2 regions of the Janthinobacterium breve genome follow, and region 2 is predicted to be linked to the other one. Evidence: predicted binding sites of a transcription regulator. Region 2 holds the regulator's gene; the other holds the start of a gene.
The links. Region 2 encodes HrcA, which represses chaperone genes, less so after heat shock. Its sites were predicted from a motif close to TTAGCACTCNNNNNNNNNGAGTGCTAA; they were not measured.
Positions count from the first base shown of each region.

Region 1: groES (co-chaperone GroES) is a predicted target of HrcA. The motif match lies at 3,637-3,663, and genes of this name have one in related genera.

Region 1 covers NZ_JBNYXY010000003.1:329,233-336,790, reverse strand. Annotated here, with positions in the region: gene ACQ4W0_RS06965 (MFS transporter) at 1-651, shown strand, start outside; gene ACQ4W0_RS06960 (hypothetical protein) at 659-1,168, opposite strand; gene groL (chaperonin GroEL) at 1,406-3,055, opposite strand; gene groES (co-chaperone GroES) at 3,106-3,396, opposite strand; gene ACQ4W0_RS06945 (hypothetical protein) at 3,921-4,667, shown strand; gene ACQ4W0_RS06940 (hypothetical protein) at 4,824-5,087, shown strand; gene ACQ4W0_RS06935 (cell division protein ZapA) at 5,087-5,398, shown strand; RNA gene ssrS (6S RNA) at 5,453-5,630, shown strand; gene ACQ4W0_RS06925 (EVE domain-containing protein) at 5,710-6,174, shown strand; gene ACQ4W0_RS06920 (GGDEF domain-containing protein) at 6,171-7,558, opposite strand, start outside.
Region 2 covers NZ_JBNYXY010000001.1:464,135-471,692, forward strand. Annotated here, with positions in the region: gene ACQ4W0_RS02185 (barstar family protein) at 1-207, opposite strand, end outside; gene dapB (4-hydroxy-tetrahydrodipicolinate reductase) at 216-1,025, opposite strand; gene ACQ4W0_RS02195 (outer membrane protein assembly factor BamE) at 1,045-1,680, opposite strand; gene fur (ferric iron uptake transcriptional regulator) at 1,876-2,307, shown strand; gene hrcA (heat-inducible transcriptional repressor HrcA) at 2,366-3,382, opposite strand; gene ACQ4W0_RS02210 (HAD family hydrolase) at 3,500-4,225, opposite strand; gene ACQ4W0_RS02215 (hypothetical protein) at 4,470-5,069, shown strand; gene ACQ4W0_RS02220 (hypothetical protein) at 5,106-5,696, shown strand; gene mmsB (3-hydroxyisobutyrate dehydrogenase) at 5,884-6,885, opposite strand; gene ACQ4W0_RS02230 (enoyl-CoA hydratase/isomerase family protein) at 6,907-7,558, opposite strand, start outside.

The sequences.
Region 1 (7,558 bases), on a different contig from region 2:
CACATGGGTGCGGCTCCCACGCCGCTGCGCCAGGTGCTGCCGAAGCTGCTGGCACTGTTCCGGGAGCGGCGCCACCTGGAAGCGTTTGCCTTGTCCATCGTCAACATGACGGCGGGCATGCTGGTGATTCCCTTCATTTCTCCCGTGCTGGTGGGCAATATGGGGCTGGCGCCGGCCGACGTCACCTGGGTCTATCTGGCGGGCGGCTGCGCCACGATCTTCACGGCGCGCCTGATTGGCCGCTGGGCGGACCGGGCCGGCAAGCAGCAGGTGTACCGCTGGGTAGCCCTGCTGTCGATCGCGCCATTGCTGTTCATGACGCATCTGCCCCAGCTGCCGCTGCTGGCGCTGATGCTGGCGTTTCCGTTTTTTATGGCCCTCGTTTCGGGACGCACGATACCGCTGCAGGCATTGCTGACGACGATCCCGGAGCCGCACAAGCGCGGCGCCTTCCTCAGCGCCAATTCGGCGCTGCAAAGCCTGGGCAGCGGCCTGGGCGCCTGGCTGGGCGGCCTGACTCTGCAGACGGACGCGGCCGGCCATATCAGCGGCTATGGCATCAATGGCTGGCTGGCGGCGGCTTTGTCGCTGTGGACGGTGTGGTGGGTGGCGCGTGTGCGCGGCGCCGCGCCGCAGGGGGCGCCGGCCTAGGGGGGAATTACTGCGTGGCGATGCGCTGCATGGGCGCGTTGTCCTTGCGCCATTGTTCCAGGCTCAGCAGATCACCTGTGACGATGTCGTCGACGAGGATGCGCTTGCCGTCGGGCGTGACGACAAAGCTTTCCCAGCGGTGGGCCGCGTCCGGCGTGTTTTCGAAAAAGCTCAGCTGATAGCAGGCGACGCCATCGACCAGGCGCGTCTCGGGCGACGTTTCCATCACGGCGCCATGGGCGCGGCCACCCGAAGCCTTTTCGATATGCGCCGACCACGCCTTGATTTCCGGCAAAGCCATCAGCGCATCGACGGCGCGCGCGTTCTGCTCTTGCGCCGCCTGGCTGCTCGCGGCCGGGCCATTGCCAGCGTGCGGCGCGGACTGCTGGTGCAGATAGAAAGCGCCGAGCCCGGCGGCCAGCAAGCCTGCCAGGATGCCGGCGATGATGGTGGTTTTGGAAGAAGAGGCGCGTGGCGGCATGATGGTGGCATGAGAAAGAAGGACGATGGCGGCCATGCTAAAGCAAAATGCGCGGGCCGGCAATCGCCGGGCTTGCCAAACGGATGGCCATTGGGTTTGCCAAACGGGTTTGGCAAACGGGTTTGGCAAGTTAACAGGCGAAAAAAAAGCTACCTTCCGTAGAAGATAGCTTTTTGGGGCTGCCGGGCAGGCGCAAACAGCTTTTGGTCTGCCTGTGCTGTCCCGGCGTGTGCGGCTGCGCGCGCCGTCGCCTGCGCGCACAGCCGCAGGACATTACATCATGCCGTCCATGCCGCCCATGCCGCCCATACCACCCATGCCGCCGCCCATGCCGCCGCCTGCTTTGTCGTCAGCGATTTCGCAGACCATGCAGTCGGTTGTCAGCATCAGCGAAGCGATCGAAGCGGCGTTTTGCAGCGCCGAACGGGTCACTTTGGCTGGGTCCAGGACGCCCATTTCAACCATGTCGCCATACGTGCCGTTGGCAGCGTTGTAGCCGTAGTTGCCCGTGCCAGCCAGTACGGCTGCCACGACGACCGAAGCTTCTTCGCCAGCGTTTTGCACGATCATGCGCAGTGGCTCTTCCATTGCGCGCAGGACGATCTTGATACCGGCATCTTGATCAGGATTGTCGCCCTTGACCGTGATGTTGGCGCGTGCGCGCAGCAGGGCTACGCCGCCGCCTGGCACGATGCCTTCTTCCACGGCAGCGCGGGTAGCGTGCAGTGCATCTTCAACGCGTGCTTTTTTCTCTTTCATTTCGACTTCGGTGGCTGCGCCAACCTTGATCACGGCAACGCCACCAGCCAGTTTGGCTACGCGCTCTTGCAGTTTTTCACGGTCGTAGTCCGAGGTCGCTTCTTCGATCTGTACACGCACTTGTTTCACGCGTGCTTCGATCGAAGCAGCTTCGCCGGCGCCATCGATGACGATGGTGTTTTCCTTGCCCACTTCGATGCGTTTCGCTTGGCCCAGTTCGGCCAGGGTTACTTTTTCCAGGGTCAGGCCGACTTCTTCAGCGATCACTTGGCCGCCCGTCAGGACAGCGATGTCTTCCAGCATGGCTTTGCGGCGGTCGCCGAAGCCAGGTGCTTTCACTGCGCAAGTTTTCAGGATGCCGCGGATGTTGTTCACAACCAGGGTCGCCAGCGCTTCGCCTTCGATGTCTTCCGCGATGATCAGCAGTGGACGGCCAGCTTTTGCGACTTGTTCCAGTACCGGCAGCAGGTCACGGATGTTCGAGATTTTCTTGTCGCACAGCAGGACGAATGGGCTGTCCAGTACGGCAACTTGTTTCTCTGGGTTGTTGATGAAGTATGGCGACAGGTAGCCGCGGTCGAACTGCATACCTTCAACGATGTCCAGCTCGTCGTTCAGCGACTTGCCGTCTTCCACGGTGATGACGCCTTCTTTGCCGACTTTTTCCATCGCTTCAGCGATACGCTCGCCGATCGAGTAGTCCGAGTTCGCCGAGATCGCGCCAACTTGGGCGATTTCTTTGGTCGTGGTGCAAGGACGGGCGATTTTCGCCAGTTCTTCGACGGTCGCAGCAACCGCTTTGTCGATACCGCGCTTCAGGTCCATCGGGTTCATGCCGGCGGCAACGAACTTCATGCCTTCGCGCACGATAGCTTGTGCCAGCACGGTCGCGGTGGTGGTGCCGTCGCCGGCGTTGTCGCTGGTGCGGGAAGCAACTTCCTTGACCATTTGCGCGCCCATGTTCATGAGCTTGTCTTTGAGTTCAACTTCTTTCGCTACCGACACACCATCCTTGGTGACGGTAGGGGCGCCGAACGAGCGCTCCAGGACCACGTTGCGGCCTTTCGGGCCCAGCGTTACTTTGACTGCGTTGGCGAGGATATTGACGCCTTCGACCATCTTGGCGCGCGCTGCGTCGCCGAATACTACTTCTTTAGCTGCCATGTTCAATTCTCCTGAGTTTCGGGATGTATCTGTCTACAACGTGGAAACAATTACTTGACGACGATCGCCATGATGTCTTCTTCGCGCATGACCAGCAGCTCATCGCCGTCAACTTTGACGGTTTGGCCAGCGTACTTGCCGAACAGGACGCGGTCGCCCACTTTGACATCCAGAGGACGGACTTTGCCGTCGTCGAGAATCTTGCCATTGCCTACGGCAAGGACTTCGCCTTGATCCGGTTTTTCAGCAGCTGCATCAGGAATGATGAGGCCGGACGCAGTTTTGGTTTCCTGGTCGAGGCGTTTGACGATGACGCGATCGTTCAATGGGCGCAGATTCATACAAAACTCCTTAAAGTTCAATGGATAAGTGTTGCTAAATGAATACATTTCCGGCACAGCGCCAGACGTGCTTTCAGTGACCGCCGTTGAAAGCAGCCCGCAACGGTCAAGCAAACCCCATGTCATCCTGTCCTTGCCTGTATCCGGCAGTGGTGCATCGCGGCGTCGCCCGCCGCGTAGCGTTCCCTGCAGTGGTCTGGCAAGCACCATCAGTCCTGAGGATTGCTACGAAAGAGTTTGTTAGCACTCTCTACTAACGAGTGCTAATTATAGGGACGGTATGGGTCAACTTCAAGGGCTTATTCAAGAGGAATATATACATACATGATAAGCAGAGCCTGCATCTGCCCTGGGTTTGCGCTGGCGCAAGCCAACTTCCCGGGCGTCAGCAACAGGCGCGACTCTAGCATGCCGTCCGGATGGGGGGCGTTCCTGTACGTGCAGGAAACAGAGTTTTACTATGGAATTTGATAAGATGATTGCAATTGCATATCAATATCATCACTAGCACCAGAAAGAACACCATGCCCTTTCCTGTTTCCCATCCCGCCCTGCGCCTGCTGGGCGCCACCGTCATCGGTCTCGCCTGCCTCGGCAATGCCGCCGCGCAAACGCCCACCATCGTCGACGAGATCACCGTGGCCACCCTGACGCCGCTGGAAAAGAAGATGCTGCTCAATGACTTGTTCAACGACTTGAACAAGGACGACGACGACCAGGAAGCGCATGTATGGGACAACGGCGGCGACAGCGGCGTGCTGGTGAAGGTCGCGTATAACTTCAGCAAGTCCGGCATGACGGAGCACAGCCTGAAGGCGCACGTGTGCCGCGACTTGAAATTCGTCGTCACGGCCGGCGACAAGGCGCAGGACCTGAGCCGGCGCACCTGTTCGCAGAACAGCGGCAACTGGGATGTGCAGGGCAAGGACGCGGCGCCCGTCGTGTATCCGCCTTTCCTGTCGGACGTCACCATCGCCAAGCTCAATGCCAAGGAACAGAAAGCACTGCTGACGGCTGCCGTACGCACTTTGAAAGATGAAGAGGATGGCAAGACGCGCCAGTGGAGCAACAAGGGCTTGGGCAATGCGGCGCCGCTGGCAGTGCGCCTGACGCCTTCGGGTACGGACGCCAAACCTGGCAGCTACCGCCGTACTTGCCGCGACTTGACGATGGTGCTTGACGGCAAGGGCGGACAACAGACGCTGACGCGCCGCTCTTGCGAGAACCGCTATGGCGGTCTCGATATCGAAGCCGATTACGTCGACGAGTAAAACGCGGCCATCGCGGCGCTGGCGGATGCGTGCAGATGGCGAAAAGCGCCGGAAAAAGCGTGTATTTTCCGCCAACTGCCCTGCATTGATGTAAATATGTGTGACAGCGGCGTGATTCGATTGACGCCCATGGAGCGTCCGCCCTATAGTGGCGGGATGATTTCCGAATTCAACGAATTATCCGACAAAATAGGCCTGCTGGCCGAAATGACCCATGCGCTGCGCCGTGAAAATGCGCAATTGCGCAAGGACAATGCCGCGCTGGCCGCCGAGAACGCCCTGTATGTGCAACGCATGCGCGAGGCGCAGGAGCGGGTGGAAGCGTTGCTGGAAAAAATTCCCGAACTGGTGCAAGCTGGCCTGGAGCAAGCCGCTTCGGAAGCGGGCGCCTATATTGCCGAGAACGAGAAGGAAGCGTAATGTCGCGTGTCGATGTCAATATCATGGGCCAGTCCTACAGCATGGTGTGTCGCGACGGCGAAGAGCGCGCGCTGCGCGAAGCGGCGCTCTATCTCGATAGCAAAATGAAAGCCATCCGCGACGCGGGCAAAGTCAAGGGTAATGACCGCATCGCCGTGCTGGCCGCCCTGGGCGTGGCCGCAGAATTCCTCTCCGTGAAATCGCCGCAAGGCCCGCTGTCGGAATTGACGATACTGGAAGTGAAGCAAAAGATCTCGGCCATGCACACCGTCCTGGATAGCGCATTGACGCCCCAGGAAAACCTTTTTTAAGCGCGTACGCTACGATTTGTCTTTGCGATGCGCGATCAAAGGAGTAAACTTGGGTCTACCCTGCGGTGTTCGCGATTGCCATATATTCCTTGAACCATTTATGCGCATCGGTTGCGAATTTTGTTTGATGGGAGTGAGCGTCGCTCGTTCGACGAACCCGAAATTGAACTAACGTGACCACCTTGAACCGTTTGGTTCGGGATGCCGGCATAGCGGCACAGGCGGGGCCCAATTTGCACTACCACCGAAAACGGTTGCCGCATCGATGCGCAACCGTTTTTTTACGTCTGTCGCTTTCACACGGAGTCTAGATGAAACAATATTGGCTGATGAAGTCCGAACCCGATGAAGTGAGCATCGACGACCTGATGGCTGCGCCGCAGCAGACCATGCCCTGGTTCGGCGTGCGCAACTACCAGGCGCGCAACTTCATGCGCGATGGCATGCAGCCTGGCGATGGCGTGCTGTTTTATCACTCCAGCTGTCCGCAGCCGGGCGTTGCGGGCGTGGCCGAAGTGGCCAGCGGCGCGTATCCCGATCACAGCCAGTTTGAAGAAGGCGGCAAGTATTTCGATGCCAAGGCCACTTTGGCGCAGCCGCGCTGGATCAGCGTCGACGTGCGGGGCTTGAAGAAGACGGCACTGCTGCCCCTGTCCGAGATGCGCCAGATGCCGGAGCTGGAAGACATGCTGTTGTTGAAGAAGGGCAGCCGTTTGTCCATCACGCCCGTGACGCCGGCGCAATGGAAAGTCATTACCGGCAAGCTGGCAAGCTAGCCCTCGATCCGGTTGCGGCCATTCTGCTTGGCCCGGTACAGGGCCTGGTCGGCGGCGGCCAGCAACTGTGCCGGCGTCTGCCCTCCGTCATTCAGGGCCAGGCCGATGCTGGCCGTCACCAGGCCGCCGCGCGACGGCGCGTGGGCGATGGCGGCAGCGGCGATCGCTTCCTGCATCTTGTGCGCTACCGCCAGCGCGCCAGCCCGGTCGGTGGCGGGCAGGATGGCGGCAAATTCTTCGCCGCCGAAGCGTGCCACCAGGTCGCTGGCGCGCGGCAGCGCAGAATGCAGGGCCGCCGCGATGCCGACCAGGCAGGCGTCGCCATACGGGTGGCCGAAGGCATCATTGAGGCTTTTGAAAAAATCGATATCGATGATCAGCAGCGCCAGCGGTTTGCTGTCGCGCGCGGCGCGCTGCCACTCTAGCTGCAGGGTCTGGTCGAAACAGCGCCGGTTGGCGATGCCCGTCAAGCCATCCGTCAGCGACAGCTTTTCCAGTTTGTCGTGGGCTTCGCGCAGTGCGCGTTCGCTTTGCATGTAGCGGCTTTGCAGGGTGGCCGAACGCAGCGCGTGGACCAGCAGCGCGACAAACAGCGCCGCCGCCGCCAGGTAGAAATGCGCGCGCATGACGGCAAAGCCCAATCCCAGCAAGGCGGCCGTAAAGAAGATGGGACTGAAATTGTCGATCAGCAGGGTCAACTTTTGCGGGGCATGCGGCGCCTGCGTACTTCCCGTCCCGGATCGAACCGCCGGGACGCGCGCGGTGAGCAGCACCAGCAGCAGGAACGGCAGGCCCGGCAGCACTTCGCTCCATTGCTCCGTCACGCCCTGCAAGGTCAGATAGTTGTACGCGCCCGCGCAGCCCGCATAGCACCATAAAAACACCGTCAGCAGCAGGTAAAAGCGGCCTTGCTCGCCATCGCGGCGGTGCGCCAGCAAGCGCAGCGACGCGCAGCAGGCCAGGGCCAGGTTTTCCACGTTATAGGTCAGCACCAGCAGGCTGGCGGGAATCGGCGCGATGGAGCGCTGGTCGAATGGCGACACGGAAAAGATGGCCGTATAGGCCAGGTAGGCCGCCAGCAGCACTTGTACAGCATCGAGCCATTGCAGGGTACGCGAGGGATGCTCGTGCGTCACGGACGACATGGCCAGCAGCAGGGGCGCGCCATACATGAAATAGGCGAAATCGGAAAAATACGTGGCGTCCGATGCCACCTGTCCGCTCAGGTCTTGCCAGGCTGACAGCAACATGCCCGTGCTCCAGAACAGCATGGCCACGGCGAACAGGGTCCAGCCTGTCCTGGCCGCGCTTGCCGCGCTGACATAGGCGCAGCGGCAACAGGCCGCCATCGCCAGCAGGGGCGAGACAATGTTGAACGCATAGC
Region 2 (7,558 bases):
TGCGTCTAGCACGACGACCTCCAGCACTTCGTTCGGTTTCAAACGGAACTGCGTCATGTTTTCGTCATCGCGCAGATAGCTGAGGCAATCGACCCAGGCATCCATGCTGTTGCCGTAGAATTCAGGGAAACCGAAGGCTGGCACGCATTGCGCGTGAAAGCTCGCTTCGTCGGTGATGTCTTTTCCATTCAGGATGGCAGTGGCCATGGTCTTCCTCAGTTCTTCAGCGACAGCACGTCCTGCATGTCGAACAGGCCGGTCGGCTTGTCGGCCAGGAAACGCGCGGCGCGCAGGGCGCCGTGGGCATAAGTGACGCGGCTGCTCGACTTGTGGCTGATCTCGATGCGCTCGCCGATGCCGGCAAACAGCACCGTATGGTCGCCCACGATGTCGCCGCCGCGGATGGTGGCAAAGCCGATGGTCGACGGATCGCGTTCGCCCGTCACGCCTTCGCGGCCGTACACGGCGCATTCCTTCAGGTCGCGGCCCAGGGCGCCGGCCACCACTTCACCCATTTGCAGGGCCGTGCCCGATGGCGCGTCGACCTTGTGGCGGTGATGCGCTTCGATGATTTCAATGTCGTAGCCTTCGGACAGGCTTTTCGCGGCCAGTTCCAGCAACTTCATGGTGACATTCACGCCCACGCTCATGTTCGGCGCGAACATGATGGCCGTCGTTTCGGCGGCGGCGGCAATGGCAGCCTTGCCGGCATCATCGAAACCGGTGGTACCGATGATCATCTTGATGCCGTGCTCGGCGCAATACGCCAGGTGCTGCAAAGTGCCTTCGGGACGCGTGAAGTCGATCAGGTAATCGGCGCCGGCCAGGCCGGTGGCCAGGCTTGACTCGATCAGCACGCCGGCAGGTTTACCGAGAAAGGCGGCGGCATCCTGGCCGACGGAAGGCGAACCAACACGGTCGAGCGCACCAGCGAGCACGGCGTCGGGCGCATTGCTGACCGCTTCGATCAGGATATGGCCCATGCGGCCGCTGGCGCCAGCGATGGCAATTTTCAGTTCAGTCATTTTATTCTCTTACAACAACTTATTTGGTGGGTTCGGCAGCGGGTGCAGGCTCGGCGGCAGGCGCCGTTGCGGGTGCCGGTGCAACGTCAGGCTTGCTCACAGGAATAGCGGGGGCGGCATCGGCCGGCACGGGCACGGCGCTCGGTGCCACAGGCGATGGGACGGCAGCGGCAGGCACATCGGCCTTGGCGACCTTGGCGAACGGCGACGGACCGGCGATACGGTTGATGTATTCTTTCTCCGTCGGCAAGTTGCCGCCTTCGAAACGCGCGACCTTGCCTTCTTTATCAAAGAACACGACCACGCGGCTGCTGGTGGTTTCGCCACTGCCCCGTGCCAGGCGGAATGGATAATCCCAGCGGTCGGCATGGAAGATATCGGTCAGCAGGGAAGTGCCGAGGACGAAACGCACCTGGTCGCGCGTCATGCCGACCTTCAACTGAGCCAGCATCTCTTCGGAGACAAAGTTGCCTTGTTGAATGTCAGGACGATACGGCGAGAAAAACCACATGAATTTTTGCAGCGGCGTAACGGTGGTCGTTTGTGCGCCCTGTTCAGGGACCACTTCCTTGCCTTCTTTCTGGGTAATGGCTGGCTTTTCGCCAAGGATGCCGCGGCTGGCGCAGCCGGACATGGCCAGCGCGACACAAACCATGCCTGCCACGACTGGTGCTCGAAATGAAATACGGTGCCAGAGAGATGGCAATACAGCCGGTGTTACGCGCATAAATGACCTCAATTGGATGAACAAAACGCCAGGAGTGACCGGCCTGCCAAAAAATGCATATTTTGGCACTCCCCGACAAAACGCTATATGATAAAGCACCTGACCCACATACGAGCAACAAACATGAGTAACAATCCTAGTGATCTCAAGGCAAGCGGCCTGAAAGCGACCCTGCCACGCCTGAAGATACTCGATATCTTCCAGAGTAGCCCGGTACGCCACCTGACAGCAGAAGACGTCTATAAAATTCTGCTGGCCGACAATATGGATGTCGGTTTGGCAACTGTCTATCGTGTCCTGACGCAATTTGAACAGGCAGGCTTGCTCAACCGCAACCATTTTGAAACCGGTAAGGCGATTTTCGAGCTCAACGAAGGTTCCCACCATGATCACCTGGTGTGCCTCGACTGTGGCCGGGTCGAAGAATTCTTCGACGAAGAAATCGAAATCCGCCAGCAAAAAGTGGCTGAAGAGCGTGGCTTCAAGATTGCCGAACACGCCTTGGCCATCTACGGCAACTGCATCAAGACAGCTTGCCCGCACAAAACCGCCTGACGTCTGACACATTCCGCCGGCCGTTCCCATGGGACGGCTGGCGCTGCAGGCATCACGCTCAATGATGGCTGAGTGCGCTGGACAATAATTTAGCCGTGATATCGACGATCGGGATGACGCGCTCGTACGCCATGCGCGTCGGTCCGATCACCCCCAACGTTCCCACGATCTTGCCGTTGACCTCATACGGCGCCGTCACCACGCTCATCTCGTCCATCGGCACCAGGTTCGACTCGCCGCCGATGAAAATCTGCACGCCCGTCGCCTTGCTCGACACGTCGAGCAACTGCATCAAGCCCGTTTTTTGCTCGAACATGTCGAACATCTGGCGCAGCGAATGCATATTCGATGACAGATCGCTCACGCTGAGCAAGTTGCGCTCGCCGGAAATCACCATGTCATCGCTATGGTCGGCCATCGCTTCGCTGCCCGCTTCCACAGCCGCCTGCATCAGGCTGCCCATATCGTCGCGCAGCTGGCGCAATTCGCCCTGCAGGCGCACGCGCACGGCATCGAACGACAGGCCGCCATAATTCTGGTTGATGTAATTGGCCGATTGCACCAGTTGCGCCGGCGTGTAGTCGGCCTCCGTCAGCAGCAGGCGGTTCTGCACGTCGCCGCCGGGGGCAACGATGACGAGCAGGATGCGCTTTTCGGACAGGCGCAAGAATTCAATTTGCTGGAACACGGATTCGCGGCGCGGACTGAGCACGACGCCGGCAAACTGCGACAGCGACGACAGCATCTGCGCCGCGTTGGCGATGGTTTTCTGCGGCTGCGGCGTCTGCAGGCGCATGCGCGACTCCACCAGGTGCTCATCCAGATGCCGGACGGTCAGCAAGGTGTCGACAAAAATGCGGTAGCCGCGCGGCGTGGGAATGCGACCGGCCGAGGTGTGCGGGCTGGACACATAGCCGAGTTCTTCCAGATCGGCCATGATGTTGCGGATCGTGGCCGGCGACAGGTCCAGGCCGGAAATTTTCGACAAGGCGCGCGAACCGACCGGCAGGCCGTCGGCGATATATCGCTCGACTAGGGCTTTCAGCAGTGTTTGGGCACGTGTATCGAGTTGCATGGTGTCTTAGGTAAGCAAATATTCTTTAAACAAGCATATTATTAAGCAAGCGGCAACGAAAGCGGCCGGACGTGCATCAACAGTACCTATTATGCACGTTCGCCCGTCCGGCGGTGATCAATCTTCCAGTTGCCGCTGCAGCCACAGCAGCAACTCGTCAAAGTTGGCGCAGATGGCGTCGGGCTGCACGCCGGCGGCCAGGTGGGCGTCGCTGCCCTTGCGGTTCATCCAGACGGCACGCATGCCCGCCCCTTGCGCTCCCGTCACGTCGAAATGCAGGTCGTCCCCCACATACACGGCTTCATGCGGGGCCACCTCCAGCGCGGCGCAAGCGGCCAGGAAGATGCTGGCATCGGGCTTGGCCACGCCAAACTCACTGGCGGCGATGGACACCTTGAAATGCTGCGCCAGGCCGATAATGTCAAGGTCCGCATTGCCATTCGAGATGGAGCCGACCAGCATGCGCTGCCCCATCCAGGCCAGGCCAGGCAAGACGTCGTCATACGGCTGGACACGGTTGCGCGCGGCCAGGAATTGCAGGATGGCCCCATCGACCAGGGCGGCATCCTCGCCGGCAGCCTCGAAGGCGGCCAGCAGGCCCGCGCGGCGCAACTCGATCAGGTTGCCATGGAAATGCGGTTGTGCCTCGAGCATGGCCAGACGGTACTGGCGCAGCGCCTCGATGGAAAACTGCTGCGCCACCTTGGGCGCATGCGTGGCCAGCCAGTCGTGCAGCAGGGTTTCGGCGGCGGCAATCACGGGCGCGATGGGCCACAAGGTATCATCGAGATCGAACAGGATGGCCTTGGGCGGCACGGCGGGTTTGACAGGAGCAAGGGACATGGGACTCACGGTGGATGCCGCGCCACGATGCGCAGGCTGCATCTATTGTCGCACCGATCGCCGCCGCCAGCATGGCTGCGCCCCCGTGAAATGGGGCCGGGCCAGCGCTTCCCGGCAAAAAATTGTTACAGGGTGATACAAGGCAAGATCATTCAGCTTGCCAGATAGACTAAAATAGGCGCCATTCCAATGCGGCGCCAGCGTCCGCGTTGCGCTACCCAACCTAATTCGTTTTGGAGAATGTATGAAAAATTTGTACCTGCGCTCGATGCTGGCGGCGGCTTGCGCCGTCACACTGGCAGCCTGCGGCGGCAGCGGCGGCAACCTGTATCTGAGTGGCCAAGTCTACGCTCTGGCAAAAGATGGCCTGATTCTGCTGAATAATGGCGAAAGCTTGCCGGTTCCTGCGGGCCAGACCCAGTTTGTTTTCACCAAGCTGATCAAGACCGATGACCGCTACGATATCACCATTGCGCAACAGCCCAAGGGCGCCGTTTGCAGTATTGCCAACGGCAGCGGCAAGGCAACGAGCTATTCCGTGAACACGGCCGTTGTCAGCTGCACGACCAATACTTACCCGCTGAAGGGCACGATCACGGGCCTGACCGCTGGCGGCTTGCGCCTGGTGATGGGCCCTTACGGCACCAGCCCACTGGCTGGCATCACCTCCTACGAATTCGCAACCGTTGCTGACGGCGCCCCATACAGTATTTCCATATTGACTCAGCCAACGGGCCTGAAGTGCCGCTTCCAGGGTTCCACCAGTGCCGACGGCAGCGACACGGTCGGCACGATGGGCTCCGCCGCCACGACCGCGGCCACACTTGACTGCACGCCGCAGTAATCTTTGCGATCCGTCACCTATTTTTTGGAGAAATACATGAAGTTATCTTGCTTGCGCCCACTCGCCGCGCTGCTGTTGACCCTGGGACTGGCCGCTTGCGGCGGCAAGGCCTCGTATGATGTCAGCGGCACCATCAGCAACTTGAACAACGACGGCCTGGTCCTGGCCAACGGCGGCGACACCCTCCCGGTTCCAGCCGGAAAAACCGCGTTTACATTTAGCAAGCGCGTCGACTATGGCACCGACTACAACATCACCGTGCAAACCCAGCCTGCCCACATGACTTGCGGCATCAGTGGTGGTTCCGGTTCGGCTGGCCATTACATCAACATCAGCGCCGCTGTTACTTGCGCGCAAAACACGTATAGCGTGGGCGGCACGATTTCCGGCCTGACAGTAGACAGCTTGGTGCTCATTAACGGCAATGCAACAACAACGGTGGCCAAGGATGCGACGACCTTTACCATGTCTCCCAATGTCGCCGATGGCGCCACCTATAACGTCAGCGTCTCCAGCCAGCCGAAGGGCCTGCTGTGCGTCGTACAGCCTGGCACAGGCGCTGGCACCATGGGCAGCGCCAACATCACCACCGTGCAGATCGCCTGCAATCCAGCCCCAGCAAGCTAAGCAAGTGTACCTGGCAGTCGGACAGCGACTGCCAGGTCAAGATATCACCAGAATCTATAGTTGATATTCAAAAGATAAATTGGAGTTATATGTGGCGATGCAGCATAATGCATCTGTCTCCTCCAACTCTTCCAAGAATTGGATTTAGCCCGCTTTTACCAGCGGGCTTTTTTTTGCCCAAAATTTCTCAAACGGGTTTGTTCAACCCGGGCTGCAGCATCTGCACGATGCTGGAGAAATCCTGCTGCGCATAACCGGCTTGTGCGTGCATCTGGTACAGCTGGCGCACCAGGCCGCCCAAGGGTGTGGGCGCATTCGCCGACAATGCCGACTGCTGCGCCAGGCCCAGGTCTTTCAGCATCAGCGCCGTACCGAAGCCGCCAGTGTAATTGCGCGACGCGGGCGTGCCGTCCATGACGCCGGGCCACGGGTTGTACACTTCCAGGGTCCAGTTGCGGCCCGAACTCTTGGCCATGATGTCGGACAACACTTTCGGGTCCAGGCCATGCGCCACGCCCAGGTTCAGCGCCTCGGCCGTACCGGCCATCAAGATGCCCAGCAGCATGTTGTTGCAAATTTTCGCCACCTGGCCCGCGCCCGCCTCGCCCGCATGGAAGATGTTCTTGCCCATCTTTTCCAGCAAGGGCCGCGCCTGCTGCAAGGCCGCTACGCTGCCGCCGACGATGAAGGTCAGGGTGCCAGCCGCCGCGCCCGCCGTGCCGCCCGAGACGGGCGCATCGATCATGGCAAAACCCCGCTCGCTGGCCGCCTGCGCCACCTGGCGCGCCACATCGGCAGCGATGGTGCTGCAATCGATGAACAGGGCGCCAGGCTTGGCCGAATCGAGCACGCCGCCGGCAGCCAGGTACAGCTCCTGCACGTGCTTGTTGGCTGGCAGCATGGTGATGACGGCGTCGGCCGTCTGTACGGCCGCGCTGGCGGATGCGGCCGCCGTGGCGCCCGCCTCGACCAGCGAGGCCACGGCGGCCGGCGCCAGGTCGAACACGGATACGTGGAAGCCGGCGGCCACCAGGTTGCGGGCCATCGGTGCGCCCATGTTGCCTAGGCCGATGAAAGCGATATGTTGCATATAATGTCTCCTGTAGCGCCTAAAAAAGCCCATGGCGTTGTTGCCTTGCCTAGTCGTACTGGTCGTACTGCCTTCGGCAAGGCGCCTAGCCCTGAGCATTTTTATGCACTACTTAAATGTTTAAATGGGTAGGTCGGCCAGCGGATGCGTACTCCACGGCGCCGCAAAATACTCGTCCAGATACGTGTCGCTGACCTCGGCCAGGCTGGCCGGCTGCCATTGCGGCGCGTTGTCCTTGTCGATCAGCAAGGCACGTACGCCTTCGCTGAAGTCCCCATGGGCGCAACATTGCACGGCGACAATCAATTCCAGCTGGAACACTTGCGCCAGACTCAGATGTCGCGTGCGCTCGCGCATGGCCCATACCAGGGCGGCCGAGGTGGGTGCGCCCTTGTCCAGCGAGTGGGCCGCCTTTTGCAGCCAGGCCGAATCGCCGTCGTAGGCGGCTATGGCGGTCACCACTTCGGGCAAGGTGGGCGCTTGCGTCAGCGCGGCGATGGCGTCGAAGTTGGCGCGCACTTCGGAGACAGGCAACATGGACGTGGGCGCCGAGAAGCCGCGCAGTAAGCGGCTCAACTGCTGGTGGTTCGCCTGCGGGCTGGCTTGCCATTGCCCCAGCGCCAGCGCGTCGAGCACCATGGCGCGCTCTTCCTGGCGCAGGACATAGTCGCCCAGGCCCGTGAACAGGGCATCGGCCGCGCTCATCGGCGCGCCCGTCAAGCCCAGGAACAGGCCGCTGCGCCCCGGCATGCGGCCCAGGAACCAGCTGCCG